2 regions of the Kitasatospora sp. NBC_01539 genome follow, and region 2 is predicted to be linked to the other one. Evidence: predicted binding sites of a transcription regulator. Region 2 holds the regulator's gene; the other holds the start of a gene.

Region 1 (14,939 bases), 1.7 Mb from region 2:
GATGCAGTACCGGGCGGTCGGCCGGCGGTGCTCGACCGGTTCGGCGACCGTGCTCGGCGACCTCGCGCAGGGGACGACGCCGTGGGCGACGGCGAGCTGGCCGGAGGCCCTGCACCACCTGGGCAAGCCGGGCGCGCACGTGGAGGAGCTGACGCAGGGCTTCCGGGTGCCGGAGGAGGTCATCGCGTACGCGTCGCGGCTGCTGCCGTCGATCGCGCCGGGGCTGGCACCGGCCGGGTCGGTGCGCGACGCACCGGGCTCGCTGGTGGTCCGGAAGGTCGACGACGACCTGCCGGGCGCCGTCGTGGCGGCGTGCCGCACCGCCCTGGACTCCGAGGGGTCGACCGGGCTGATCGCGGCGGACGACCGGATCCCGCTGCTCGCCGGGGCCCTCGCCGCGGCCGGGCTGCCGTTCCTCGCCCCGGGCGCGGAGACGTCGGCCGAGGCCCGGCTGACCCTGGTGCCGGCCTCGCTGGCGAAGGGTCTGGAGTACGACTACGTGGTGCTCGACGAGCCCGCCGCGGTGGTGGCGGGCGAGCCCGACGAGCGGACCGGGCTGCGCCGCCTCTACGTGGCGCTCACCCGGGCGGTCTCCGGTCTGCAGGTGCTGCACGCGGAGCCGCTGCCGGCCCAGCTGGCCGGCTGACGGACGATCGCCGGTCGGCCGGCCGCCGGGTCGGGCGCCGATCAGGTGTCGGCCAGGGTGCGCCAGGCCGCGACCTTGGCGGGGTCGACCGGCGTCGTCCAGCCGTCGACGCGGACGGCCCCGCCGATGTGGAACGCGTCGAAGCCGGCCGCGCGGAGCCCGGGCACGTGCTCGGACCGCAGGCCGCCGCCGACCAGGATGCGCTGGCGGTAGCCGGGGTCGCCGGCCTTGGCGAGCTCGCCCTCCAGGACGCCCTGGCCCGCGTCGACACCGGCCGGGGAGCCGGAGGTGAGGAAGGTGTCCAGGCCGGGGAGGCCGGCGACGGCCGCGCGGACGGCGGAGCGGTCGGCGCTGTGGTCGATGGCCCGGTGGAAGGTCCAGCGGCAGCCCGCGACGGCCTCGGCGACGGCGGTGGTGGCGGCCAGGTCGACCGCGCCGTCGGCGTCGAGGAATCCGAGGACGAACTCCTCGGCACCCTCGGCCCGCAGGGCGGCGGTGCGGGCGAGCAGGTCGTCGAGGTCGCCGGGGGTGAAGCCGTCGCGGATGCGGAGCATCACCCGGAGCGGGAGGGCGACGGCGGCCCGGATGGCCGCGAAGTCGGCCACCGAGGGGGTGAGCCCGTCGGCGGCCATGTCGGTGACCAGTTCCAGGCGGTCGGCGCCGCCGGACTCGGCGGCCAGGGCGTCCTGGGCGGTCAGCGCGATGACTTCCACGATTGGTCTAGACATATCGCTACCTTGCCACACGGGCCCGCCCCCCGGCGAGCCCCCTCCCGCGATCCGGTCGCCCGGTGCCGGGGGGGGCGGCCCGGGGGAGGACCGGCAGCCCGGGGGCGCCCGGAACGGGGGGCCGCCGCACGGGCCGGGGACGGCCGGCGGGGACGGGCGCGGCGGGAGCGGCCGCCGGGAGGAGGAGCGGAACACCCGGTGCAGCAGAATGGCCGTCATGACCGATGTCCTGCTCGACCGCTGGAACGGCCTGCTGGCCCGCTGCGGCGCCACCGCCGACCCGGAGCCGTACGGCCGCGACCTGCTGGCCCGCTGGGCCGAGCCGCAGCGCCGCTACCACGCGGTCGACCACCTGCGCGCGGTGCTCGACCACGTCGACACGCTGGCCGCGCTCGCCGACGACGCCGACGCGGTGCGGCTGGCCGCGTGGTTCCACGACGCGGTGTACCGGCCCGACCGCTCCGAGAACGAGGAGCGCAGCGCCCAGCTCGCCGTCCGCGCCCTGCGGGAGGCCGGACTGGCGGAGGGGTCCGTCCAGGAGGTCGCCCGGCTGGTGCGCCTGACGGCCGGTCACGACTGCGCCGCGGGCGACCGCAACGGCGAGGTGCTGTGCGACGCCGACCTGGCGATCCTCGGGTCGGCCCCGGAGCGGTACGCGGCGTACGCGGCCGAGGTCCGCGAGGAGTACGCGTTCGTGCCGGAGGAGGCCTTCCGGGCGGGCCGCGCCGCGATCCTGCGGCAGCTGCTGGCGCTGCCGGCGCTCTACCGCACCGCGCAGGCCCGGGAACGCTTCGACGCGGCGGCCCGGACGAACCTGGCGGCCGAGCTCAGCCGTCTCGAAAGCTAGCCTTCCGGCGGCGCAGCCCGGCCGCGGTCAGCCGGGCCACCAGCTCCTTGGAGCCCACCGGCTCGGCGCCGAGCGCGACCGCGCGGTCGTACCAGGCCGCCGGGATGTCGTAGTGGTCGCGCTCGAAGCCCTTCGCGGGGGCGCCGAGCAGCACGGCGAAGGCGTGCAGCTCCTCGTAGCCCGTGTCACTCACGAGGTGCGACCACAGCTTGCCGTGGCCGGGCCAGGTCGGCGGGTCGATGAGGATCACGCGAGGTGCCCGACCGCGGCGACGGCCACGCCCTCCTTGCCGCACACCCAGTGCGGCTCGGGGCCGAGCTCGGGTTCGACGCCCAGCGCGTGCGGGTCGCCCGCGGTCGCGCAGGCCTCGCAGAGCGGCCAGCGGCCGTACGCCTCCAGCAGGGCGTCCTGCACGTCCTGGGCGACCAGCCCGAGGACGTACTCCGTGCCGTCGGGCCACTGCTCCAGCCACCACCGGCGGTGCGTGACGGCGTTCTCGACGAGCGAGACGACGGCGGCGTCGGCGACGTCGCGGGCGGTCAGGTCGGCGAGGATCAGCGCACGGGCGGCGTGCAGGGCGGCTTCGATCTCAGGGCTGGCCATCCCCCCATTGTCGCGCAGCGCCCCACGGCGGGGTGAAGCGGGCGAGAACGCCGCGAGGGCGGCCTCCCCGTGGGGAGACCGCCCTCGCGGGACGATCGGAACCGCTGATCCGCCGGGGATCAGAAGTCCATGTCACCGCCCGGCATGCCGCCGCCGGCGGCCGCGGAGGCCTTCTCCGGCTTGTCGGCGATGACGGCCTCGGTGGTGAGGAAGAGCGCCGCGATGGAGGCGGCGTTCTGCAGCGCGGAGCGGGTGACCTTGGCCGGGTCAATGATGCCCGCGGCGATGAGGTCGACGTACTCGTTGGTGGCGGCGTTCAGACCGTGACCGGCGGGGAGGTTGCGCACCTTCTCCACCACGACACCGCCTTCGAGGCCGGCGTTGGTCGCGATCTGCTTGATCGGGGCCTCCAGCGCGACCTTGACGATGTTGGCACCGGTGGCCTCGTCGCCCTCCAGCTCCAGCTTGTCGAAGACGACCGAGGCCTGGAGCAGCGCGACGCCGCCACCGGCGACGATGCCCTCCTCGACGGCGGCCTTCGCGTTGCGGACGGCGTCCTCGATGCGGTGCTTGCGCTCCTTGAGCTCCACCTCGGTCGCCGCGCCGGCCTTGATGACGGCGACGCCGCCGGCCAGCTTGGCGAGGCGCTCCTGGAGCTTCTCGCGGTCGTAGTCCGAGTCGCTGTTCTCGATCTCGGCGCGGATCTGGTTCACGCGGCCGGCGACCTGGTCGCTGTCGCCGCCACCGTCGACGATGGTCGTCTCGTCCTTGGTGATGACGACCTTGCGGGCGCTGCCCAGCAGGTCGAGACCGGCGTTCTCCAGCTTGAGGCCGACCTCCTCGGAGATGACGGTGCCACCGGTGAGGATGGCGATGTCGCCGAGCATGGCCTTGCGGCGGTCGCCGAAGCCCGGGGCCTTGACGGCGACGGACTTGAAGGTGCCGCGGATCTTGTTCACGACCAGGGTCGACAGCGCCTCGCCGTCGACGTCCTCGGCGATGATGACGAGCGGCTTGCCGCTCTGCATGACCTTCTCCAGCAGCGGGAGGAGGTCCTTGACCGAGCTGATCTTGGAGTTGGCGATGAGGATGTAGGGGTCCTCGAAGCTGGTCTCCATGCGCTCCAGGTCGGTGGCGAAGTACGCGGAGATGTAGCCCTTGTCGAAGCGCATGCCCTCGGTGAGCTCGAGCTCCAGACCGAAGGTGTTGCTCTCCTCGACGGTGATGACGCCTTCCTTGCCGACCTTGTCCATCGCCTCGGCGATGAGCTCGCCGATCTGGGTGTCGGCGGCGGAGATCGAGGCGGTGGAGGCGATCTGCTCCTTGGTCTCGACGTCCTTGGCCTGGGCCAGGAGCTGGTCGGAGACCGCGACGACGGCCTTCTCGATGCCGCGCTTGAGGGCCATCGGGTTGGCGCCGGCGGCGACGTTGCGCAGGCCCTCGCGCACGAGCGCCTGGGCGAGCACGGTGGCGGTGGTGGTGCCGTCACCCGCGACGTCGTCGGTCTTCTTGGCGACCTCCTTGACGAGCTCCGCGCCGATCTTCTCGTACGGGTCCTCGAGCTCGATCTCCTTGGCGATGGAGACACCGTCGTTGGTGATCGTGGGGGCGCCCCACTTCTTCTCCAGAACGACGTTGCGACCCTTGGGGCCGAGCGTGACCTTCACTGCGTCGGCAAGCTGGTTCATGCCGCGCTCAAGGCCGCGGCGAGCTTCCTCATCAAAGGCGATGATCTTGGCCATCAGAAGTGGTCCTCCGGGACACGGTCGACTGCTCGGACCAGAGGTGCCCGCGACGGACGGCCCTGTGAGCGGGGGTCCATTCCCCTACCGCTCGCCGGGGCCTCACCGACCCGGTCCGCTTGTCACTCTCATGCTGTGAGTGCTAACGCCAATAGTTAGCACTCTCGGATGGCGAGTGCAAGCCCGATCGCCGTGTCCGCGCGGATGATTCCCGTCCGCGTCCCGCGCCCCGGACACGACGGAGGCCCGTACGACGGTGTCGTACGGGCCTCCGCGAAGACGAGGTGTGACCACCAGCTCGGGACGAGCCGAGGGCTCCGCAGGTCGCAGTGTCAGGCCGCAGCAGCACGGACCATGTCCGCCTGCGGCCCCTTCTGACCCTGGGAGATCTCGAACTCGACCCGCTGGCCCTCCTCGAGGGTGCGGTAGCCGTCCATCTGGATCGCGCTGTAGTGGACGAAGACGTCCGCACCACCGTCGACCGCGATGAAGCCGTAGCCCTTCTCCGCGTTGAACCACTTGACGGTGCCCTGAGCCATTCCGAACTCCCCTTGTGCTGTGCTGGCCATTCACGGGTCCGCAGGATGCGTTCCCAGGTCCGGTGGCCGGCCCGAGGGAACCCCCCCTTGGGCACAGCCTGTACGCCGCAGACCACCGCACGGGCCCCCGCGGAGGGGGCCGACGGGCGAGTGAATGCGTCGACCGCGGCTGAATGTATCCGGACAGGAGCCCTGTGCAACAGAGCCAACTTCTGGGAATTCCCGCACCATCCCGGGGGATATCACGGGATGAAAGCGCCGGATCTTCGCAATTCGCGCGGGACATAACGGGCGCAGCACGACATAACGCTGCAGGAATTCTGACACTTGCCTGACAGATTCGCCCCGGCGCCCTTCGTGCGGCGTCTCAGCGGGCGGACGGGGCCTGCGATCCGCCCGGGCGCCCCGCGCCCGCGGCCCGGTCGGCGCGGCCGCGCGGGGAATTCCGGGTATTACGGCAGATCAGGGGCGACGTCGCGGAGGGAGGCGCTGCCGCTTTCGGCACTCTACTCCTCCCACCGCCGGTCGAATTCCACCGGGCACGGCAGGAGCCGCCGCCGGTAACGGAAAAAGGCATTCCGTTCCCGGCGGCGGCTCCGATGGTGCGTACGCGTCGCGGACGGGCCGGTGCGACCGGACCGCCCGCGCGGCGGGGCCTCAGCAGCCGCCGGCCACCGCGGGGATGATCGAGATGGCGGCGCCGTCCTTGATCTCCGTCTCCAGGCCCTCGGCGAAGCGCACGTCGTCGTCGTTCACGTAGACGTTGACGAAGCGGCGCAGCTTGCCGGCGTCGTCCAGGATGCGCGCGGCGATGCCGGCGTGGTTCTGCTCCAGGTCCGCGATGACGGCGGCCAGGGTGGTGCCCTCGGCGGTGACCTCGGCGGAGCCGCCGGTGTAGGTGCGCAGGATGGTCGGGATGCGGACGGTGGCGCTCATACGGTGCTCCTTGCGGACGTGGTGAGGGGGGCTCAGACGAGGCCGGCGGCGCGGAAGGACTCCAGCGTCGGGCGGATGGTGGCGGTGAGGCCGGAGTCGGCGACCGCGTCGAGGGTCTTCAGGCCGTCGCCGGTGTTGATGGCGACGGTCTCCTTCGACGGGTCGAGCTGCCCGGTCTCGACCAGCTTCTTGAGCACGCCGATCGTCACGCCGCCGGCGGTCTCGGCGAAGATGCCCTCGGTGCGCGCCAGGAGCTTGATGGCGGCCACGACCTCGGCGTCGGTGACGTCCTCGACGGCGCCGCCGGTGCGGCGGGCGATGTCGAGGACGTACGGGCCGTCGGCCGGGTTGCCGATGGCCAGCGACTTGGCGATGGTGTCCGGCTTGACCGGGCGGATCACGTCGCGGCCGGCCTTGAAGGCGGCCGAGACCGGGGAGCAGCCCTCGGCCTGGGCGCCGAAGATCTTGTAGGGGCGGTCCTCGACCAGGCCGAGCTTGATCAGCTCCTGCAGGCCCTTGTCGATCTTGGTGAGCTGGGAGCCCGAGGCGATCGGGATGACCAGCTGCTCCGGGAGGCGCCAGCCGAGCTGCTCGCAGATCTCGAAGGCGAGCGTCTTGGAGCCCTCGCCGTAGTACGGGCGGAGGTTGACGTTCACGAAGCCCCAGCCCTCGCCGATCGGGTCGCCGATCAGCTCGGAGCAGAAGCGGTTCACGTCGTCGTAGTTGCCGTCGATGCCGACCAGGGCGCCGCCGTACACCCCGGCCATGACGATCTTGCCCTGCTCCAGGTCGTGCGGGATGAACACGCAGGACTTGAAGCCCGCCCGGGCGGCGGCCGCGCCGACCGCGCCGGCGAGGTTGCCGGTGGACGAGCAGGAGAGCGTGGTGAAGTCGAAGGCGCGGGCGGCCTCGATGGCGCAGGCGACGACGCGGTCCTTGAAGGAGTGCGTCGGGTTGCCAGAGTCGTCCTTGACGTGCAGCTGGGCGGTGAAGCCGAGCTCGCGGCCGAGGTTGTCGGCCTTGACGAGCGGGGTCCAGCCGGGGTTCAGGTTGGGCTTGCCGGCGACGTCGGCGGGCACGGGGAGCAGCGGGGCGTAGCGCCAGATGCTGGCCGGGCCGGCCTCGATGGCCTTGCGGAGCTCCTCGGCGTCGTAGCCGTCGTAGTCGTACGCGATCTCCAGCGGGCCGAAGCACTCGATGCACGCGAAGCTCGGTCCGAGCGGGAAGCGGGTGCCGCACTCGCGACAGGACAGCGCGGCGGCGGGGCCGAGGTCAACGGCGGCAGGGGTAGCGGTAGCCATGATGGCGGAGGCCTCTCTCCTCATCTTCCCCGTGACGCGGGCGCGCCACAGGACGGAATTGGCACCTGTCCCGCGGGGCCTGTGACCGCCCTGCGAGAAGGTTGCCGGGACGTCGACGGGCCGTTCCCTCAGTCCCTCTGGATGAGCTCTGTGAAGTTGTCGGTCCTGCGCTGCGGCGACCCCGGCGTGCGAAGGCGCGACCGCAGTACGAAGACTGTAACCGAAGGCCTGCGGGCCGAGACCCCCGCGTCCGATACGCGAGATGGAAGTTACGAGGAGCGAGACCGTGACCGAGCTGCCCCGTCCCGACGTCCTCCCGGAGGTGGCGACCTGGTTGCGCCGCCGCTCCTGGGCGGCGGCCGACCGTCCGGTGGAGCTGCTGCTCGCCGCCAAACGGGCGGCGGGACGGGACGGGACGGTCAGCGTGGTGCTGCCCGCGCTGGACGAGGAGCCGACCGTCGGCGAGATCGTGACCGCCATCCGCGAGGAGCTGATGGAGCGCCACCCGCTGGTCGACGAACTGGTGGTGGTCGACTCCGGCTCGGTCGACCGCACCGCGGAGACGGCCCGGGCCGCCGGCGCGCGGGTGGTGCACCGCGACGACATCCTGCCGGGGCTGCCCGCCGTCCACGGCAAGGGCGAGGTGCTCTGGCGGTCGCTGCTGGCGACGTCCGGGGCGATCGTCTGCTTCATCGACGCCGACCTGCGCGAGTTCGACCCGGCCTTCGTCTCGGGGATCGTCGGCCCGCTCCTGACCGATCCCGGCATCGCGCTGGTGAAGGCGATGTACGACCGGCCGCTGGAGACCGACGGCGCGGTCGTGCCGGCCGGCGGCGGCCGGGTCACCGAGCTGGTCGCCCGGCCGCTGCTGAACATGCACTGGCCGCAGCTGGCGGGCTTCGTGCAGCCGCTCGGCGGCGAGTACGCGGCGCGCCGCTCGCTGCTGGAGCGGCTGCCGTTCCCCACCGGGTACGGGGTGGAGCTGGGCCTGCTGGTCGACGCCCTGGAGGCGGCCGGACTGGACGCGCTGGCGCAGGTCGACGTCGGGGTGCGGCACCACCGCCACCAGGACGGGCACGCCCTCGGGCGGATGGCCGCCACGATCTACCGGACCGCCCTGGAGCGGCTCGACCGCGCGGACCGGCTGAAGGCGGCCGAGGACCTCGTGCACCCGCTGCTCACGCAGTTCACCCGCGACCCGGGCACCAGCGGCTTCACCGCGCACACCCACCCGGTGACGGCGCTGGAGCGGCCGCCGATGCAGACGCTCGCCGAGTACCGGGAGCGCTGAGCGGCCGCCGCCGCGACCCGGCCGGAACGGCGCCGAATGGTTTGCCACCCCGGTCCGGCGGCAAGCTAGGGGATATGGCCGATCTCGCGTTCGAACCTCCGCAGCAGTCCGGCGCCGCCCCCGTCCTCGTGGCCTCGAACCGGGGCCCGGTGTCCTTCACCAGCGAGGACGACGGCACCCTGACCCTCCGCAGAGGCGGCGGCGGGCTGGTCTCGGGACTGTCCGCGATCGACGACCCGACCGCGGTGTGGGTGTGCGCCGCGCTCGGCGACGCCGACCGCACGGCCGCCCGGCAGGCGCCGGACGGCCGGCTGGACCGCGCCGGGCACGACGTCGGCGGCCAGGCCGTCCGGATGCTGGACATCGAGCCCGGCACCTTCGCCCGGGCCTACAACGGCATCGCCAACTCGACCCTCTGGTTCGTCCACCACCTGCTGTACGACACCCCGGTCAGCCCGGTCTTCGACGACCGCTTCCGCCGCGAGTGGGACTCCTACACGGCGTACAACACCGCCTTCGCCGAGGCGCTCGCCGCCGAGGCCGCCCCCGGCGCCGCCGTGCTCGTGCAGGACTACCACCTCTCGCTCGCCCCGGCGCAGCTCCGCAGGCTCCGCCCCGACCTGCGGATCGGGCACTTCTCGCACACCCCGTGGGCGCCGCCCGAGTACTACCGGCTGCTGCCCGACGACGTCGCCGCCGAGGTGCTCACCGGCATCCTCGGCGCCGACCGGGCCGGCTTCCTCACCGAGCGCTGGGCGCTCGCCTTCGCCGACTGCTGCGAGGCCGTGCTCGGGGCCACCGTCGACCGGGCGGCCCGCACGGTCACCCACGCCGGGCGCACCACGCACCTGGGCGTGCACGGGCTCGGCGCGGACGCCGACTTCCTGCGGGAGCGCGCGCACCGGCCGGACGTCGACGCCCGGCTCGCGGCGCTGCAGGAGGCCGTGGGCGACCGGCGGACGATCGTCCGGGTCGACCGCACCGAGCTCAGCAAGAACATCGTCCGCGGGCTGCTCGCCTACCGGCACCTGCTGCGCAGCCGCCCCGAGTGGCTGGACCGGGTCGTGCACGTCGCCTTCGCGTACCCCTCCCGGCACGACCTGCCGGAGTACCGCGAGTACACGGCGGCGGTGCAGCGGATCGCGCACGAGATCGACGACGAGTTCGCCACGGCCTCCTGGCAGCCGCTGATCCTGCACGTCAACGACGACTTCCCGCGGTCGCTGGCGGCGTACCGGCTCGCCGACGTCGCCCTGGTCAACCCGATCCGGGACGGCATGAACCTCGTCGCCAAGGAGATCCCCGTGGTCTCCGACCACGGTTGCGCGCTCGTGCTCTCCCGCGAGGCCGGCGCGTACGCCGAGCTCGCCGAGGACGCGCTCACGGTCAACCCGTACGACGTGATCGCCACCGCGGAGGCCCTGCACCAGGCGCTCACCATGCCCGCCGGGGAGCGCGCCGACCGCACCAAGCGGCTCGCCGCCGCGGCCACCGCGCTGCCCCCGCAGCAGTGGTTCCTGGACCAGCTCAACGCCCTGCGCTGAGCTCCCCGGCGAGCGCCTCCAGCAGCTCCACCAGGCCGGCCGGGCCCGCGACGACGACGTCGGCCCGGTCGGCCAGCTCGCGCACCGGCGCCTCGCCGGTGGTGGGCCCGCTGCACACCAGCAGGCCCGGCAGGCCCTCGGTGCGGCGCTTCTCGACGGCGGCGTACGCGGCCAGGTCGCCGAGGTCGTCGCCCGCGTAGACCACGGTGCGGGCGGCGGGCCGCTCGGCGAGGAAGGCCGCCAGGGCGCCGCCCTTGTCGACGCCCGGCGGACGGAGTTCCAGCACGAAACGGCCCGGCTCGACCATCAGGCCGTGCTCGGCGGCCAGGGCGGCGAGCGGGGCGCGCAGCGCGTCCACGGCCTGCTGCGGCTCGGCGGTGCGGCGGGTGTGGACGGCCAGCGCGCGGCCCTTGTCCTCCGTCCAGGTGCCCTCGGGCGCGCCCTCCCGGGCGAGCACGGCGGGCAGCGCGGCACGCACGGCGGCCACGCCGGGCGGCGGCTCGGGGGCGGTGAGCGCGCCGGTGAGGGCGTCCCACCGCTCGGCGCCGTACTGCCCGAGGACGGTCAGGTGCTCCAGGCCGGGCACGCCGGCGAAGCCGCCGTACTCGACGGCCAGGGCGGCGGGCCGGCCGGTGACCACGGCGACCGCGTCGACGAGCGGCGCCAGCGCGGCGAGCGCGGCGGCCGCGGCGGGGTGGGCGCGTGCGGCGTCGGGGTCGGCGACGATCGGCGCGAGCGTGCCGTCGAAGTCGAAGGCCAGCACGGCCCCGCCGGGGTCGGCCCGCAGTGCCGCCAGACCGTCCCGTCCGGCCGCGGTGCTCGGTACGAGGTGCTCAGGAATGCCCATGCCCGGGACCGTACCCAGGCTCGGCGCCCGGACACCGCCGGTCAGCGCGCGGCGCGCCTGCGCTCGCGGATCCGGCGCAGCCTGTTGACCAGCACCGGGTCGGCGGCGAGCGCCTCGGGCCGGTCCAGCAGGGCGTTGAGCAGCTGGTAGTAGCGGGTCGCCGACAGGTCGAGCTCCGCGCGGACGGCGCGCTCCTTGGCGCCGGCCGTCCGCCACGGGCGGGCCTCCAGGGCGAGCACGGCCCGTTCGCGCTCGGTCAGCTCGGTCATCGCCACCTCCCCTTACGGGGTGTCATTGTGCCGTGCGGGTGCGACACACTCTGCCGCACCCGCCGGGGCGCCGCCGCGGTTAGCGTCGGGCCATGACCTTCGTCCTGCACGTCCCCGACGCCGGGCTGGAGCCCGAACCGCTCGACCCGGCGCAGATCGTCTCCGGCTCTCCCGAGGTGACCGGCCGTGTGCTGTGGACCTCTCCGGACGGCCGCGAGCTGCGCGGCCTGTGGCAGATCACCCCGGGCGTGGTGACGGACACCGAGGCGGACGAGATGTTCGTGGTGCTGAGCGGCCGGGCCACGATCGAGGTCGAGGGCGGCCCGGTCCTGGAGGTCGGGCCCGGCGACGCCGCCGTCCTGCGGGCGGGCGACCGCACCACGTGGACGGTGCACGAGACGCTGCGCAAGGCGTACGCGCTGACGCTGTCCTGACCGGGCGGTGCCCGGCCCCGGGGCCCCGGCGGGCCGGGGAGCCGGGGCCGGGCGTCAGCGGGAGCGCCCCGCCTCGGCGGCCGCGGCGGCCTGCAGGGCCGTGAGGGCCCCCGTGCCGTCGTTCTTCACGGCGCCGCCGATCTGCTGCTTGACCAGGCCGCTGACCTTGTCCCAGGACGGGTCGCCGTACGGGTAGAAGTTGGCGGTGGGCAGGGCGTTGAGGAACTCGGTGAGGTCCTTGTGCCTGCCGCTGCCGGTCATCTCGGCACGGGTGTCCTGGGTGACCGGCAGCAGGTTGTACTGCTCGTCGAAGGCGAGCTGGTTGTCGGTGCGGTAGAGGAATCCGAGGAACTTCTTGATCTCGCTCCGGTGGCCGTTGGCCTTGAACGCCATGATCCAGTCGGCCACGCCGAAGGAGGCGGGCTTCACTGAGGCGTCGCGCCGCGGGACGGCGGCCGTGCCGTAGTCGATCCGGGCGGCGGTGGCCTTGCTGATCAGGCCGGGGTGGCCGTTGAGCATGGCGACCTTGCCGGCCGCGAAGTCGTTGAAGGCGGTCTTGCGGTCGGTGGCGGCCGGGTCCGCGTAGGTGAGGTGCCTGGCCACGAGGTTGGTGCGCAGCCAGGCGAACGTCGCCTGGTTCTGCGGGCTGTCGACGGTGTAGTTGCCCGCGTTGTCGGCGAGGGCGCCGCCGCCGCCCATCGTCCAGATCATCGACTCCGCCTGCGCCTCCTCGGGCCCGAGCGGCAGCGCGTACGGGGTCACGCCGGGCACCTTGGAGCGGATCAGCTCGGCGTCGTGCCTGAGCTCGTCCCAGGTGGTGGGCGGTCCGTCGATGCCGGCCTTCTCGAAGATCGTGCGGTTGTAGAAGAAGACGCGGGTCGAGGCGACGAACGGGATGCCGTACTGGCTGCCGAGCACCTGGCCGGCCCGGGCGAAGGCGTCGATCATGCCGGCCTGGGTGTCGATGGAGAGCACGTCGGTGGCGGGGTAGAGCCGGTCGGCGGCGACCTGGTCGGCGAAGCCGCCGGTCTGCACGAGGTCGGGGGTGTGTCCGCCGGCGATGAGGGAGGCGACCCGCTTGTCGATGTCGTTCCAGGTCTGGAGGTCGATCTGGACCCTGATGCCGGGGTTCGCCTCCTCGAAGCGGTGGACGACGTCGTCCCAGAAGTGGGCGGTGCTGGTCGCCTCGCTGTCGCCGTAGTCGGCGGCGACGAGGCGGAGGGTGACGTCACCGCCGGAACCGCTGCCGAACGCGCCGCAGCCAGCGGTGAGGACGACGGCGAGGGCGGGCAGGAGGACGCGCCGGGCGGCGCGGGACGCATGCGTGCGAGCGAGGGTGTTCACGCGGGGACCGCCTTCGGGAGGGGAAGCGCCGCCACCCTCCCAAGCGCCGCGCAAGTGGTCCAGACCTGTCCGCACGGTAGTTATCGAAGTGTCAGATCTCGTTGCACCGGCTGCAATCGGATCGGGACGAATCAGGACACCCCCCACGCGGGTTCGGACGGCGGCCACCGCGGCGCCCGCCGCCGTGAAGGCCCGCGCCACCTCCCCACCCCCGGCGCCGCGCGGTCGGTGCGCCGGCCGCAGGGCACGCCGGGCCCGCGGACGCACGGCCGGCCCGCCCGCGGGGAGGAACCCCGCCGCGCCGGCCCGGACGCTCCGGGCGCCGCGCCCGGCGCCGGGCGAGGCGGCCCGCCACGGCCCCGGCCGGGGCCGCCCGCGCACACCGACCCGCCCGTCCGCGCTCGACCGGGGTGCCGACGGGGAAGGAGACAGGCGACGGGCACGGGAGGGGCAATCCGGCAGGGATCCTCCCGGAAGGGACGAACCTCACCAGTTCCGGACCAGACCAATCAAGCAACTGGACTAGACCTCTCGGACCGCCACAAGGGAGACTGTCCCCCGTGAAGCACGTCATCGCACTCGATGTGGGCGGCACCGGCATGAAAGCCGCGCTGCTCGCCCAGGACGGCTCCGTGCTGTTCGAAGCCCGCCGACCCACCGGGCGGGAGCACGGCACGGACGCCGTCGTCGCCGCCATCCTCGACTTCGCCGCCGACCTGGCGGACGAGGGCCGCACCCGCCTCGGGTGCGACCCCCTCGCCGCCGGCGTCGCCGTGCCGGGGACGATCGACGAGAAGAACGGGATCGCGGTCTTCTCCGCCAATCTCGGCTGGCGCGACCTCCCCCTGCGCAAGCTCCTCGGCGAACGCCTCGGCGGGCTGCCCGTCGCCCTCGGCCACGACGTCCGCACCGGCGGGCTCGCCGAGGGCCGGATCGGCGCGGGCCGCGGCGTCGACCGCTTCCTGTTCATCGCGCTGGGCACCGGCATCGCCGGCGCCATCGGCATCGGCGGGCGGATCGAGGCGGGCGCCCACGGCTACGGCGGCGAGATCGGCCACGTGGTGGTCCGCCCCGGCGGGCCGCTCTGCGGCTGCGGGGCCCGCGGCTGCCTGGAGACGCTGGCCTCGGCCTCCGCCGTCTCCCGGGCCTGGGCCGGCGCCAGCGACGACCCGGACGCCGACGCGGCGGCCTGCGCCGCCGCGGTCGAGGCGGGCGACGAGCGCGCCGAGGCCATCTGGCGCGACGCCGTCGAGGCGCTCGCGGACGGGATCGTGCTCGCGCAGAGCCTGCTCGACCCGTCGACGGTGATCATCGGCGGCGGGCTGGCCGAGGCCGGCGAGACGCTCTTCGCACCGCTGCGCGCGGCGGTCTCCGAGCGGCTGACCTTCCAGATGCCCCCCGAGCTGGTCCCGGCCACGCTCAGAGACACAGCTGCTTCCCTGGGCGCGGGTCTGCTCGCCTGGGACCTGCTCTCCACGGAGGTGACCGCGTGACCGCGGACCGCATTGCCCTGGCCGGCGCCCGGCTCGTCCTGCCGGACGGCGTGACCGAGAACGGCCGGATCACCGTGGAGGGCGCGCGGATCGCCGCCTTCGGCGGGGACTCCGTCCCGGGCGACCTCGACCTCACCGGGTACACGGTCGTTCCCGGCTTCGTCGACCTGCACGTGCACGGCGGCGGCGGCGCGTCCTACACGACCGGCATCGCCGAGGAGGCGCTGCGGTCCGCCCGCGCCCACCTGGAGCACGGCACCACCACCACCGTCGCCTCCACCGTCACCGGCGAGATCGACGAGGTGTGCCGCCAGGCCGCCGTGCTCTCCGAGCTGGCCGAGGACGGCGTGCTGGCGGGCGTGCACTTCGAAGGAC
Region 2 (14,939 bases):
GAGGCCGCCGTCATCGGGATGGTGACCGTGCAGTGCAGGTCGTCGCCGCGCCGCTGGAACGTCGGGTGCGACGACTCGGCGATCTCGACGTACAGGTCGCCGGCCGGGCCGCCGCCGGGGCCGACCTCGCCCTCGCCGGCCAGCTGGATGCGGGTGCCGTTGTCGACACCGGCGGGGATCTTGACGGTGAGGGTGCGGCGGGCCCGTACGCGGCCGTCGCCGGCGCACTCCGGGCACGGGGTCGGCACGACGGTGCCGAAGCCCTGGCACTGCGGGCAGGGGCGCGAGGTCATGACCTGGCCGAGGAACGACCGGGTGACCTGGGAGACCTCGCCCTTGCCGCGGCACATGTCGCAGGTCTGCGCGGAGGTGCCGGGTGCGGCGCCCTCGCCGGAGCAGGTCGTACAGGTGACGGCCGTGTCGACCTGGAGCTCCTTGGTGGTGCCGAACGCGGCCTCCTCCAGGGTGATCTCCAGTCGGATCATGGCGTCCTGGCCGCGGCGGGTCCGCGAGCGCGGTCCGCGCTGGCCCCCGGCCGCGCCGAAGAAGGCGTCCATGATGTCGGAGAAGCCGAAGCCCGCGGCGCCGAAGCCGCCCGCGCCACCGCCTCCGCCGTTCGGGGAGAGCGGGTCGCCGCCGAGGTCGTAGACCTGGCGCTTGGCCGGGTCCGACAGCACCTCGTAGGCGGCGTTGATCTCCTTGAACCGCTCCTGGGTCTTGGGGTCCGGGTTGACGTCCGGGTGCAGTTCACGCGCGAGGCGCCGGAACGCCTTCTTGATCTCGTCCTGCCCCGCATCCCGTCGGACGCCGAGTACCGCGTAGTAGTCCGTGGCCACCAAATGCTCCGCTTGTTCCGCCTCTAGAAGTGCTTGCGCCCGACCGGCCGCGCGGTGCCCGCGCCGCCGTTGTTACGACTCGGCCAGGATCTGGCCCACGTACCGTGCAACCGCTCGCACCGCCCCCATTGTGCCCGGGTAATCCATCCGGGTCGGACCGATCACTCCCAGCTTTGCCACGCTCTGGTCGCCCGAACCGTAACCGACGGAGACCACGGACGTGGAATTGAGTCCCTCGTACGCGTTCTCCCGGCCGATCCGGACGGTCATGCCGGACTCCGCGGTCTCCCCCAGCAGGCGCAGCAGCACCACCTGCTCCTCCAGCGCTTCGAGCACCGGCTGGATGGTCAGCGGGAAGTCGTGGCCGAAGCGCGTCAGGTTGGCCGTGCCGGCCAGCATGATGCGCTCCTCGTTCTGCTCGGCGAGCGTCTCGAAGAGCGTGGCGAGCACGGTGGAGACGGCGGGCCGGTCGGCGGGCTCGAACGACCCGGGCAGGTCCTCCAGGAGCTCCGGGACGTCCGGCAGCCGCTGCCCGCACGCGTGGGCGTTGAGCTTGGCGCGCAGGTCGGCCAGGACGGTCTCGCCGACCGAGCCGGGACAGTCGACGATCCGCTGCTCCACCCGTCCGGTGTTGGTGATCAGGACGAGCATCACCTTCGCGGGTGCCAGCGCGACCAGTTCGACGTGCCGCACGGTGGAGCGGGTCAGGGAGGGGTACTGCACCACGGCGACCTGCCGGGTCAGCTGGGCGAGCAGGCGCACCGTCCGGGCGACGACGTCGTCGAGGTCGACCGCGCCCTCCAGGAAGTGCCGGATCGCCCGCCGCTCCGGGGGCGTCATCGGCTTCACCTCGGCCAGCCGGTCCACGAAGAGCCGGTACCCCTTGTCGGTGGGGATGCGTCCGGCGCTGGTGTGCGGCTGGTGGATGAAGCCGTCCTCCTCCAGGGCGGCCATGTCGTTGCGCACCGTCGCCGGGGAGACCCCGAGGTTGTGGCGCTCCACGAGGGCCTTGGAGCCGACCGGCTCCTCGGTTCCCACGTAGTCCTGGACGATGGCCCGCAGCACGGCGAGCCTGCGCTCGTCGAGCGGGCGCACGGCGGCACGCGTGTCGATCAGGCGCTCGTCGACCCTGCGCTCGTTGACCACGGGGCACGCACCTCCGTCTTCGCCCGTCGGACCTGGCGGCCCGTCCGGCCCTTTGGCACTCTGGAAGGCAGAGTGCCAGGACCGTACCTGCCAGTGTAGGGCCCTCCCCCGGCGGCAGGAACGGGCCGCCCACGTGATCCTCGACCGATTGTCGGGGCCGCGGGCCGCGCCGCCCCCGCCTCCTGGTGGCAGCATCGAAGGCGAGCGAGCTACCGAAGGAGCAGCGATGTCGTCGTCACGGCAGCACTCCCGCTTCGCACCCGACCGCGGCCTGACCGGCCGGATGGTCCTCACGATGTTCCTGATCGGCCTGGTGTACGTCGGCTTCACCGGCGTGCTGATCGTGCTGCTGCGCGGCGCCTGGCCGATCGTCCTGCTGATCTCCGGCGGCCTGTTCGTCGCGCAGTTCTGGTTCAGCGACCGGATCACCGAGCGGGCGATGGGCGCCCGGCCGGTGACCCCCGAGGAGTACCCGCAGCTGCACGGCACCGTCGACCGGCTGTGCGCCCTCGCCGACATGCCGAAACCGCGGATCGCCGTGGCCCACAACGACATGCCGAACGCCTTCGCCACCGGGCGCAACCAGCAGAAGGCCGTGGTGTGCGTGACCACCGGCCTGCTGCGCCGCCTGGAACCGGAGGAGCTGGAGGGGGTGCTCGCCCACGAGCTGTCGCACGTCGCGCACCGCGACGTGGCCGTCATGACCGTCGCGGGGTTCCTCGGCGTGCTCGCCGGGCTGATCACCCGCATGGCGCTGTACGGCGGCTTCATGAGCGGCGGCAACCGCAACAGCAACGACCCCAACGCCGCGATCGCGCTGATCCTCGTCCCGCTGGTCAGCATGCTCGTGTACGCCCTCAGCTTCCTGCTGACCCGGCTGCTCTCCCGCTACCGCGAGCTCGCCGCCGACCGGGCCGCCGCCCAGCTGACCGGCCGGCCCAGCGCGCTCGCCTCCGCGCTGACGAAGGTGACCGGGCAGATCGCCGCCATCCCCACCGAGGACCTGCGCAGGTCGCAGCCGTACAACGCCTTCTACTTCGCCCCGGCGCTGAGCGCGCGGGAGACCGCCTCGCAGCTGTTCTCCACCCACCCGTCGCTGGAGCAGCGGCTGGAGCAGCTGGCGCGGATCTCCGCCGAGCTCGGCCGGTGAGAGGACCGCACCGTGGGTTTCCTGGACTCCCTGCTGGGCCGCACCAAGCCCGTCGAGCCCGATCTGGACCAGCTCTTCGGCATCCCGTCCGCGGCGCTCACCCTGGAGGCCGCGGCGGGCTTCCGGCCGACCGGGCTCGGTGCGGTGTGCTTCGCGGCCGTCGAGGGCGGCGCCTTCGAGGAGGTGCAGCAACAGGTGCAGGCCCTGCTGGACGCCGACACCGGCCGCGGCGGGGTGCCCGTCGAGGCGTCCCGGGACGCGTACGGCTACTCCTGGCTCCTCGCCCGGCACACCCCGGAGGAGCTGCCCGACCTGGTCAACGACCTGCACGCGGTCAACAGCGAGCTGGAGGCGCACGGCTTCGGCCCGCAGCTGCTCTGCTCGATCGTGGGCTTCCGCAACGCGGCAGGGCAGCCGCTGGGCCTGGTCTACCTGTACAAGCGCGGCACGTTCTACCCGTTCGCGCCGATGCCGGGCGGCGGCGAGAGGCGCAACAGCCCGGTGGAGCTGCAGGTGAAGGCGATGCTGCCGAACGACCTGCGGATCGAGTCGGACCTGTCGCGCTGGTTCCCGGTGTGGGGCGCCCCGGGGCTGTAGCCGCGAGCCGTGACACCCGCCGGGCGGGCCCGCCGGCGGCGTGTCACGGCTCGTAGACTCCCGTCCATGCGCAGCAGGGAGTACGGGCCCGATCTGACCCCGCCGTGGAAGCGGCAGCAGCCCGCGCCGGAGGTGGCCGCCGAGCGCGACCTGGTGGTGGAGGACGCGGCCACCGGGTACTGCGGGGCGGTCGTGCGGTGCGAGCGGACGGCCGAGGGGTTCACCGTGACCCTGGAGGACCGTTTCGGCAGGCACCGGGTGTTCCCGCTGGTGCCGCGGGGTTTCCTGCTGGAGGGGCGGGTGGTGACGCTCGTCCGCCCCGCCGCCGCGGCCCCCGCGGCCGGTCCCGCCCGGACGGCCTCCGGGTCGGTCGCGGTGCCGGGGGCGCGGGCCCGGGTGGCCCGGGAGTCGCGGATCTACGTGGAGGGCCGGCACGACGCCGAGCTGGTCGAGCGGGTCTGGGGCGACGACCTGCGGATCGAGGGCGTGGTCGTCGAGTACCTGGAGGGCGTGGACGACCTGCCGGCGATCGTCGACGGGTTCGCGCCCGGCCCGGGGCGGCGGCTCGGCGTGCTCGTCGACCACCTGCTGCCGGGCACCAAGGAGCACCGGATCGCCGCGCGGGTGACCGGCTCGTCGGTGCTGGTGGTGGGCCACCCGTACATCGACGTGTGGCAGGCCGTGAAGCCGTCCAGCGTGGGCATCCCCGGCTGGCCGGAGGTGCCGCGCGGGGAGGTCTGGAAGGAGGGCGTCTGCCGCCGCCTGGGCTGGCCCGTGGACCCGCCTGCCGCCTGGCGGCGCATCCTCGCCTCGGTGCGCTCCTACCGCGACCTCGACCCGGCCCTGCTGGGCCGGGTCGAGGAGCTGATCGACTTCGTCACGCAGCCGGGCTGAGCGGTCCGGGCCCGTCAGTCGAGGGCCTGGAAATCGGTGGTGTCGAGGGTGATGCCGAGCACGTCCACGGCCACGGGCTCACCGAAGCCGCTGGTCCGCTCGGACCGGTAGTCGGGAAGGCCCTTGGCATTCTCCTCGACCGGTTCGGTGAAGAGCACGCAGACACCCTCCGTCGGGTCGACGAGGAGGTAGGCGGGGATCCGTCCGGCAGCGTACATCCCGCGCTTGGTGCGGTAGTCGCGATCGCCGCTGGTCTTGGAGACGACCTCCACGACCAGCGTCACGGCGCCCGACGGAAGGAGCCGACCGGACTCCCGGACGGCTCCCCGCTCGAAGACCACCAGGTCGGGCTGCGGCTCACTCGGCTCACCTGGGATCGAGAGGTCCTGTGTCGTGAGGGCGCGCCAGTGCGCGTACGGCACCTGGTGCTGGATCGCGGCGACGATCACGTTGTGGACCATGTCCGGCCCCGCCGTCATCACGATTTCCCCCCGAATGAGCTCGGCCTTGAAGCCTTCCGGGACGTCGAGGCTCTCGTAGATCGCACTCACCCGGTCGTCAACGGCAGTCATCACTCGCTCCCTCGGACGGCTGCTACCAAGGTAACGGCCGTCAGTCGACGAGGTCACGTACCACGGCGTCGGCCAGCAGCCGCCCGCGCAGGGTGAGGGCGGCGCGGCCGTCGGCGTGGGCGGCGGGGTCGAGCAGGCCGTCGGCGAGGGCGGTGGCGGCGGCCTTGCGGCCGGTGTCGGTGAGCAGGTCGAGCGGGCAGCCGTCGACGAGGCGCAGTTCCAGCAGGATGCGCTCGACGCGGCGGTCCTCGCCGGCGAGGACCTCCCGGCCCAGGGCGGGGGTGCGGCCCTCGGCGAGGGCCTGCGCGTACGCCGCGGGGTGCTTGGCGTTCCACCAGCGGACGCCGCCCACGTGGCTGTGGGCGCCCGGCCCGGCGCCCCACCAGTCGGCGCCCGTCCAGTAGAGCTCGTTGTGGCGGCAGCGGCCCTCGGGCGTGGTGGCCCAGTTGGAGACCTCGTACCAGGCGTAGCCGGCCGCGGAGAGCGCCTGCTCGGCGATGAGGTAGCGGTCGGCGTGCACGTCGTCGTCGATCGTCGGCAGCTCGCCGCGCTTCACGCGGGCGGCGAGGCGGGTGCCGTCCTCGACGATGAGGGAGTAGGCGGAGACGTGGTCCGGACCGGCGCCGATCGCGGCGTCGAGGGAGGCCCGCCAGTCGTCGTCGGACTCGCCGGGCGTGCCGTAGATCAGGTCGAGGTTGACGTGGTCGAAGCCGGCCGCGCGGGCCTCGGCGACGCAGGCCTCCGGGCGGCCCGGCGTGTGGTGGCGGTCGAGCACCTGCAGCACGTGGCGACGGGCCGACTGCATGCCGAAGGAGACCCGGTTGTAGCCGCCCGCCCGGAGCTCCTCCAGGTAGGCCGGGCCGACAGACTCGGGGTTGGCCTCGGTCGTGACCTCCGCGCCCTCGGCGAGGCCGAACTCCTCGCGCAGGGCGGCGAGCATCCGCACCAGGTCACCGGCGGGCAGCAGGGTGGGCGTGCCGCCGCCGAGGAAGACGGTCTGCACGGGCAGGTCGGTGTCGCCGAGCACCGTGCGGGCGTGCCGGATCTCGGCGATCACGTTGTCGGCGTACGTCTCCTGCGAGGCGACGGCGCCGGAGCCGCGCAGCTCGGTGGCGGTGTACGTGTTGAAGTCGCAGTAACCGCAGCGGCTGGCGCAGTACGGCACGTGCAGGTAGAAGCCGAACGGCCGGCTGCCGAGCCCGGCGAGAGCGGAGGAGGGCAGCGAACCGTCGGACGGCACGGGTTCGCCGTCGGGGAGTGCGGAGGGCATGACCCCATTGTCCCGTACGGCTCGGGTTGCCCCGGAGCCGTACGGGACCGGGGCGGGTCAGGCCTCGTTGGCGCCGGCGTACATCCCGGTGATGGCGTCGGCGTAGGTGCGCTCGACGACCGGGCGCTTGATCTTGAGGCTGGGCGTGAGCTCGCCGTGCTCGATGTCGAGGTCCCGCGGGAGCAGCGTGAACTTCTTGATCGTCTGCCAGCGCTGCAGGTCGCCGTTGAGGCGCTGCACGAAGCCCGCGATCAGCTCGTGCGTCTCGGGGGCACCGACGACCTCGGCGTACGACTTGCCGGCCAGGCCGTGCTCGGCGGCCCACGGCATGATCACGCTCTCGTCGAGGCCGATCAGCGCGGTGCAGAAGTTCCGCTGGTTGCCGATGACCAGGATGTTGCTGACGAACGGGCAGACCGCCTTGAACTTGCCCTCGACCTCGCTCGGCGCGACGTACTTGCCGCCGGAGGTCTTGAACATGTCCTTCTTGCGGTCGGTGATCCGCAGGTAGCCGTCCTTGTCGAGCTCGCCGATGTCGCCGGTGTGGAACCAGCCGTCGCTCTCCAGCACCTCGGCGGTCTGCTCGGGCATGTCGTGGTAGCCGCGCATCACGCCGGGGCCGCGCAGCAGGATCTCGCCGTCCTCGGCGATCCGCACCTCGGTGCCGGGCAGCGGCAGGCCGACCGTGCCGACCCGCACGTGGCCCTCCCGGTTCACGGTGGAGCCGGCCGAGGTCTCGGTGAGGCCGTAGCCCTCCAGGATCGGCACGCCCGCACCCATGAAGAAGAAGCCGATCTCGGGCGCCAGCGCGGCACTGCCGGAGACCGAGCCGCGCATCCGGCCGCCGAACGCGCCCCGGATCTTCGCGTAGACCAGCTTGTCGGCGATCGCGTGCTGCACCCTCAGCCCCAGCGGGGCGGTCGCGCGGCCGGTCGCGATCTCGTTGGCCTGGGTGGTGCGCGCGTGGTCGCGCGCCACGCCCGCGGCCCACTGGAAGATCTTGTACTTGGCGCCGCCCTCGGCCCGGGCCTTGCCCGCGATGCCGTTGTAGACCTTCTCGAAGATCCGCGGCGCGGACGCCATCAGGGTCGGGCGGATCGCCGGCAGGTTGTGGATGATGCGGTCGACCCGGCCGTCCACGGCCATCACGTGGCCGGTGGCGATCTGCCCGGAGATCAGCGTCTTGCCGAACACGTGCGACAGCGGCAGCCACATGAACTGCACGTCGTCCGCGCGCAGCAGCCCGCTCTCCTCCTGCGCCACCGCCTCGTACGCCCAGCAGTCGTGCACCAGCCGCACGCCCTTCGGGCGGCCGGTCGTGCCGGAGGTGTAGATGAGGGTGGCGAGTTGCTCGGGCTGCAGCGAGTCGACGGACTTCTCGACGGCGTCCGGGTGGTCCACCAGCCAGGCGGCGCCGCGCTCCTCCAGCTCGGCCAGGGTCAGCACGGTCAGGCCGTCGGCCTCCGGCAGCCCGTCGGGCGCGTCGAAGAGGATCACGGTGTCAAGCCCCGGCAGCTGCGCCTTCGTCTCGACGACCTTGGCGAGCTGCTTGGCGTTCTCGGCGAACAGCGCCCGGCTGCCGGAGTTGGCCAGGATGAACGCGGTCTCGTCCGCGTTGGTGCTGGGGTACACCGTCGTGGTGGCCGCACCGGCACACATGTTGCCCAGGTCGGCGATGATCCACTCGACCCGGGTGGCCGAGGAGAGCGCGACCCGGTCCTCGGACTCGATCCCGAGCGACATCAGGCCCGCCGCGACCGCCTTGACGCGCTCCGCGGTCTGCGCCCACGTCAGCGAGCGCCACTGCTCGGCCCCGGGAGCGCCGTCCGCGGCATGCTCGTCGACCGGCACCGGGTAGCGGTACGCCTCCACGTCGGGCGTGGCGTTTACCCTGCTGAGGAACAGATGGGCCACGGAGGGCGGACGGCGCTCGATCATGGACTGCACGGAACTCAACGAGGACCTCCGGGGGGCGGGTGGTCGAGGGTGAGGGAGGACGGCGGCCGTGGGGGCAGCCGACCGACCCGCCTTGTTAACCAGCAAGTAACAAGAGCCAAGCAGCAGCCTAGGGGGTGCGCAGCAGTTCCGTAAGAGGGTCAGGACACCTGGCACGGCATCGGACCTGCAGTGCAGGGCGCCCTGCGGTTGCGGACCACACCGGCGACTGATGTGGTCCTAGCACGAAATACCCAGTCGCGAGTAGACCCAAAAGAGGATGCGCGCATCCCCGGCGACGACGAGAGTGTCACGGTGCTGATCAGACTGTTGCGGGCCCACCTACGGCCCTACCGCCAACCGATCTCCCTGCTGGTGCTGCTCCAGCTCATCTCCACCATCGGGGCCCTCTACCTGCCCACGCTGAACGCCGACATCATCGACGACGGCGTGATCAAGGGCGACACCGGAGTCATCCTGCGCCTCGGCGGCGTGATGATCGGCGTCGCCCTCGCCCAGGCCGTCTGCTCGGTCGGCGCCGTGTACTACGGCGCCCGCACCGCGATGGCCGTCGGGCGCGACATCCGCGCCACCGTCTTCGACCGGGTGCAGAGCTTCTCCGCCCGCGAACTCGGCCAGTTCGGCGCGCCCTCGCTGATCACCCGGACCACCAACGACGTCCAGCAGGTCCAGATGCTGGTGCTGATGGCGTTCACCCTGATGGTGGCGGCGCCCATCATGTGCGTCGGCGGCGTCGTCATGGCGCTCAACCAGGACGTGCAGCTCTCCGGGCTGCTGCTCGCCGTCGTCCCGATCCTCGGCATCGTCGTGGTGCTGCTCGTCCGCCGCCTCCGCCCGCAGTTCCGCGGGATGCAGGAGCGCATCGACGGCGTCAACCGGATCCTGCGCGAGCAGATCACCGGCATCCGCGTCATCCGGGCGTTCGTCAAGGACGGCCACGAGCAGGAGCGCTTCGCCTCCGCCAACCGGGACCTCGCCGACGTCTCCCTGCGGGTCGGCCGCCTCATGGCCTTCATGTTCCCCGCCGTGATGTCCGTGGTGAACGTCTCCAGCGTCGCGGTGCTCTGGTTCGGCGCCCACCGGATCGACAGCGGCGGCATGCAGATCGGCGCGCTGACGGCGTTCCTGTCCTACCTCATGCAGATCCTCATGAGCGTCATGATGGCCACCTTCATGTTCATGATGGTGCCGCGCGCCGAGGTCTGCGCCGAGCGCATCCAGGACGTCCTGACCACCGAGACCAGCGTCACGCCCCCGGCCCACCCCGTCACCGTCCTGGAGCGGCACGGCCGGCTCGAACTGCGCGGCGTCGAGTTCCGCTACCCCGGCGCGGAGGTCCCCGTGCTCCGCGGCATCGACATCCACGCACGGCCCGGCGAGACCACCGCCGTCATCGGCTCCACCGGCTCCGGCAAGTCGACCCTGCTCGGGCTCGTCCCGCGGCTCTTCGACGCCACCGGCGGCCAGGTGCTCGTCAACGGCGTCGACGTCCGCGAGATCGACCCGCTCACCCTCTCCGGCGTCATCGGCTTCGTCCCCCAGAAGCCGTACCTCTTCTCCGGCACCGTCGCCAGCAACCTGCGCCACGGCCGGCCCGACGCCACCGACGAGGAGCTGTGGCAGGCCCTCACGACCGCCCAGGCCAAGGACTTCGTCGAGAAGCTCCCCGAGGGCCTCGACGCCCCGATCGCCCAGGGCGGCACCAACGTCTCCGGCGGCCAGCGCCAGCGCCTCGCCATCGCCCGCGCGCTCGTCCGCAGGCCCGAGATCTACCTCTTCGACGACTCGTTCTCCGCGCTCGACTACGCCACCGACGCCAAGCTGCGCCGGGCCCTGGCCGCGGAGACCTCCGACGCCACCGTGGTGATCGTCGCCCAGCGCGTCTCCACCATCCGCGACGCCGACCGCATCATCGTCCTCGACGAGGGCGCGGTCGTCGGCACCGGCACCCACCAGGAACTCATGGCCGACAACCCGACCTACCGGGAGATCGTCCTCTCCCAGCTCACCGAACAGGAGGCGGCGTGACCAGCCCCGGCAAGCCCGCGAAGCCCAGCGCCTCGCAGGAGGCCGCCGCCCGCCGCGGCCCGGCCGGCCCCGGCCGGTTCATGGGCGGCCAGGGCACCGAGAAGTCCATGGACTTCAAGAGCTCCAGCAGGCGCCTGCTCGCCATGCTCCGGCCGCAGCGCACCCTGCTCTACGGCGTCCTCGCCCTCGGCATCGTCAGCGTCGGCTGCGCCGTGGCCGGCCCGTACGTCCTCGGCCGCGCCACCGACCTGATCTTCGCCGGCGTGGTCGGCGCGCAGAGCCCGGCCGGCGTCAGCAAGCAGCAGGTCCTGGAGAGCCTGCAGCAGCGCGGCGACGGCGCCGTCGCCGACATGCTCTCCACCGTGCCGTTCACGCCCGGCCAGGGCATGGACTTCGACGCCATCGGCACGGTGCTGCTCTGGGTGCTGGGCATCTACGTCGTCTCCGCCGTCTTCGGCATCTTCCAAGGGCGGCTGGCCACCACCGCCATCCAGCGCACCGTCTACCGGATCCGCCAGGACGTCGAGTCGAAGATCGCCCGGCTGCCGCTCAGCTACTTCGACAAGCAGCCGCGCGGCGAGGTGCTCAGCCGGGTCACCAACGACATCGACAACATCGGCCAGTCCATGCAGCAGACCATGGGCCAGGTCGTGAACTCGCTGCTGACCATCGTCGGCGTGCTCGCGATGATGTTCTGGATCTCCCCGCTGCTGGCGCTGATCGCCCTGATCTCCGTGCCGCTGTCGGTCGTCGTGGCCGCCCGGGTCGGCAAGCGGGCGCAGCCGCAGTTCGTCGCCCAGTGGAAGACCACCGGAGCGCTCAACGCGCACATCGAGGAGATGTACACCGGCCACGCGCTGGTGAAGGTCTTCGGCCGCCAGGAGGAGGCCGCGAGGGTCTTCGCCGTGGAGAACGAGGCGCTGTTCGAGTCCAGCTACCGCGCGCAGTTCATCTCCGGCATCATCCAGCCGGCCATGATGCTGATCGGCAACCTCAACTACGTGCTGGTCGCCGTGGTCGGCGGCCTGCGGGTGGCCAGCGGCGCGCTGTCGATCGGCGACGTGCAGGCGTTCATCCAGTACTCCCGGCAGTTCAGCCAGCCGCTCACCCAGGTCGCCTCCATGGCCAACCTGGTGCAGTCCGGCGTGGCCTCCGCCGAGCGCGTCTTCGAACTCCTCGACGCCCCGGAGCAGAGCGCCGAGCCGGCCATGCCGGAACGCCCCGCCGAGCTCTCCGGCCGGGTCGCCTTCGAGGACGTGTCCTTCCGGTACGAGCCCGACAAGCCGCTCATCGACAACCTGTCGCTGAAGGTCGAGCCCGGCCAGACCGTCGCCATCGTCGGACCCACCGGCGCCGGCAAGACCACCATGGTCAACCTGCTGATGCGCTTCTACGAGGTCAGCGCCGGCCGGATCACCCTCGACGGCGTCGACGTCGCCGCGATGTCCCGCGAGGAGCTCCGCTCCGGCATCGGCATGGTGCTCCAGGACACCTGGCTGTTCGGCGGCAGCATCGCCGACAACATCGCCTACGGCGCCGACGGCGCCACCCGCGAACAGGTCGTCGAGGCCGCGAAGGCCGCCCACGTCGACCGCTTCGTGCGCACCCTGCCCGACGGGTACGACACGGTCATCGACGACGAGGGCACCGGCGTCAGCACCGGCGAGAAGCAGCTGATCACCATCGCCCGCGCGTTCCTCGCCCAGCCCAGCATCCTCGTGCTGGACGAGGCGACCAGCTCGGTCGACACCCGCACCGAGGTGCTGATCCAGCGCGCCATGGCCCGCCTGCGCACCGGGCGGACCAGCTTCGTCATCGCCCACCGGCTCTCCACCATCCGCGACGCCGACGTCATCCTGGTGATGGAGAACGGCTCGATCGTCGAGCAGGGCACGCACGACGAGCTGATCAGCGCCGAGGGCGCCTACGACCGGCTGTACCAGGCGCAGTTCGCCGAGGCCGTGGCCGAGGTCGACTGACCGCCCCGCCGCGTACAGGAGGGGGGAGGTCCGGTCCGTCCGGCCTCCCCCCTCCCGCGTGCCGGGCCGCGCTACCGTGGTCGGGTGACCGACGTCGACCAGACCGCCATCGACGCCTTCGAGGCCCAGCGCCGCTACCTCGGCGCCGTGGCGTACCGGCTGCTGGGCTCCCTCGCCGACGCCCAGGACGTACTCCAGGAGGCCTGGCTGCGCTGGCAGGGCGTCGACCGGGCCGGCGTCGACGACCCGCGCGCCTACCTCACCACCGTCGTCACGCGGCTCTGCTACGACCAGCTCGGCTCCGCCCGGGCCCGCCGCGAGGCATACGTCGGCGAGTGGCTGCCCGAACCGGTCGTCTCCACCGACGCCACCCCCGACGAGCTCGCCGAACTCGGCGAATCGGTCTCGCTGGCCGTGCTCGCCGTCATGGAACAGCTCTCCCCCGCCGAACGCGCCGCGTTCGTGCTGCACGACGTCTTCTCGGTCGGCTTCGACGAGATCGCCACCACCCTCGACCGCACCCCGCAGGCCGCCCGGCAGCTCGCCTCGCGCGCCCGGCGCCGGATCCGCGAGGGCGGCCGCCGCGCCGCCGTCGACCCCGCCGAACACCGGCAGGCCGTCACCGCCTTCGCCGCCGCGACCGCCCGCGGCGACCTCCAGGCCCTGCTCGCCGTCCTCGACCCGGACGTCGTCTGGCACTCCGACGGCGGCGGCGTCGTCTCCGCCGGCGCCCGTCCCGTGTACGGCGCCGACAAGGTCTCCCGCCTCGTCGCCGGCCTGGTCACCCGGTGGTACACCCCGGAGTCGTCCTACGCGCACGTGCTGGTCAACGGCGAACCCGGCCTCGTCCTCCTCTCCGCCCCCGGCCGGGTCGACGGCGTGATGGCCTTCACCGTGACGGACGGCCGGATCGCCGAGGCGTACATCGTCGTCAACCCGGAGAAGCTCTCCCACCTGGTGTGACCGGCCGCTCCCACCGCGTACGTGCCCGGACGCGACTGCGGCGCGGATCACGGTCGCAGTCGCGCCTGCTGCGCCACGTGCTCCGCGGACGCCGGGTGACCCACCGGCAGGCCCGCGCCACCGAGATCGACCTGACCGCCCGCACGGTGGTCCTCGGCTCCGGCGCACCCCTCCTCGCGTACGACACCCTCGTGTACGCCCTCGGCAGCCGCACCGCCTTCCACGGCGTCCCCGGGGCCGTGGTGACCGGGCTGCGCTGAGCGGCGGGCGGGGGCGGGCGCCGGGGGCGACGGGCGGCCCGGCCGGTGGGGCGCGGCGGGGCTCGGGTGGCTCCTCGTCCACGGAACGGCGGAGGGCCGCCGCACCGGGCAGATCGGATCGACTCCGACGTGCGGGTGCGGCGGCCCTCGCGGTCACCGGACGGGCGCTACTTCTTCTCGCCCTTGGGGGTCTCGGCGTCGGTGGACAGCGCGGCGATGAAGGCCTCCTGCGGGACCTCCACGCGGCCGACCATCTTCATCCGCTTCTTGCCCTCCTTCTGCTTCTCCAGCAGCTTCCGCTTACGGGAGATGTCACCGCCGTAGCACTTGGCGAGGACGTCCTTGCGGATGGCGCGGACGGTCTCACGGGCGATGACCCGGGAGCCGATGGCCGCCTGGATCGGCACCTCGAACTGCTGCCGCGGAATCAGCTTCTGCAGCTTGCCGGCCATCATCACGCCGTAGTTGTACGCCTTGTCCTTGTGCACGATCGCGGAGAACGCGTCGACCGCGTCGCCGTGCAGCAGGATGTCGACCTTGACGAGGTCGGCCGACTGCTCGCCGATCGGCTCGTAGTCGAAGGAGCCGTAGCCGCGGGTCTTGGACTTCAGGTGGTCGAAGAAGTCGAAGACGATCTCCGCGAGCGGAAGGGTGTAGCGCAGCTCCACACGGTCCTCGGAGAGGTAGTCCATGCCCTGGAGGTTGCCGCGGCGGCCCTGGCAGAGCTCCATGATCGCGCCGACGAACTCGTTCGGCGCCAGGATGGTGCCGCGCACCACCGGCTCGTGGACCTCGGAGATCTTGCCGGTCGGGAACTCGCTCGGGTTGGTGACGGTGTGCTCGGTGCCGTCCTCCATCACCACCCGGTAGATCACGTTCGGGGCGGTGGAGATCAGGTCGAGGTTGAACTCGCGCTCCAGCCGCTCCCGGATGATCTCCAGGTGCAGCAGGCCGAGGAAGCCGCAGCGGTAGCCGAAGCCGAGCGCGACCGAGGTCTCCGGCTCGTAGACGAGCGCGGCGTCGTTCAGACGCAGCTTGTCGAGGGCGTCGCGCAGCAGCGGGTAGTCCGAGCCGTCCAGCGGGTACAGGCCCGAGAACACCATCGGACGCGGGTCCTTGTAGCCGCCCAGCGCCTCGGTCGCACCCTTGTGCATCGAGGTGATCGTGTCACCGACCTTGGACTGCCGGACGTCCTTCACGCCGGTGATGATGTAGCCCACCTCGCCGACGCCGAGGCCGTCCGCGACCTTGGGCTCCGGCGAGATGACGCCGATCTCCAGCAGTTCGT

Evidence for each region. Region 2 encodes HrcA, which represses chaperone genes, less so after heat shock. Its sites were predicted from a motif close to TTNGCACTCNGNNNNNCNGAGTGCNAA; they were not measured.
Region 1: the regulator HrcA is predicted to act here: its motif matches at 4,722-4,748, upstream of groL (chaperonin GroEL).

Annotation. Positions count from the first base shown of each region.
Region 1 is NZ_CP109390.1:4,059,730-4,074,668, forward strand. It holds gene OG335_RS17300 (HelD family protein) at 1-646, shown strand, start outside; gene OG335_RS17305 (copper homeostasis protein CutC) at 688-1,374, opposite strand; gene OG335_RS17310 (hypothetical protein) at 1,592-2,221, shown strand; gene OG335_RS17315 (DUF4031 domain-containing protein) at 2,202-2,471, opposite strand; gene OG335_RS17320 (hypothetical protein) at 2,468-2,824, opposite strand; gene groL (chaperonin GroEL) at 2,944-4,566, opposite strand; gene OG335_RS17330 (cold-shock protein) at 4,899-5,105, opposite strand; gene OG335_RS17335 (MoaD/ThiS family protein) at 5,763-6,041, opposite strand; gene thrC (threonine synthase) at 6,074-7,342, opposite strand; SAM riboswitch class I at 7,360-7,490, opposite strand; gene OG335_RS17345 (glucosyl-3-phosphoglycerate synthase) at 7,629-8,633, shown strand; gene OG335_RS17350 (trehalose-6-phosphate synthase) at 8,708-10,177, shown strand; gene otsB (trehalose-phosphatase) at 10,161-11,024, opposite strand; gene OG335_RS17360 (DUF3263 domain-containing protein) at 11,066-11,293, opposite strand; gene OG335_RS17365 (cupin domain-containing protein) at 11,386-11,727, shown strand; gene OG335_RS17370 (extracellular solute-binding protein) at 11,782-13,071, opposite strand; gene OG335_RS17375 (ROK family protein) at 13,632-14,564, shown strand; gene nagA (N-acetylglucosamine-6-phosphate deacetylase) at 14,561-14,939, shown strand, end outside.
Region 2 is NZ_CP109390.1:5,809,110-5,824,048, reverse strand. It holds gene dnaJ (molecular chaperone DnaJ) at 1-836, opposite strand, end outside; gene hrcA (heat-inducible transcriptional repressor HrcA) at 909-1,931, opposite strand; gene htpX (zinc metalloprotease HtpX) at 2,209-3,132, shown strand; gene OG335_RS25170 (hypothetical protein) at 3,145-3,729, shown strand; gene OG335_RS25165 (DUF3097 domain-containing protein) at 3,796-4,623, shown strand; gene OG335_RS25160 (Uma2 family endonuclease) at 4,638-5,195, opposite strand; gene hemW (radical SAM family heme chaperone HemW) at 5,236-6,465, opposite strand; gene OG335_RS25150 (AMP-dependent synthetase/ligase) at 6,523-8,421, opposite strand; gene OG335_RS25145 (ABC transporter ATP-binding protein) at 8,716-10,449, shown strand; gene OG335_RS25140 (ABC transporter ATP-binding protein) at 10,530-12,428, shown strand; gene sigJ (RNA polymerase sigma factor SigJ) at 12,513-13,391, shown strand; gene OG335_RS25130 (hypothetical protein) at 13,487-13,651, shown strand; gene lepA (translation elongation factor 4) at 13,819-14,939, opposite strand, start outside.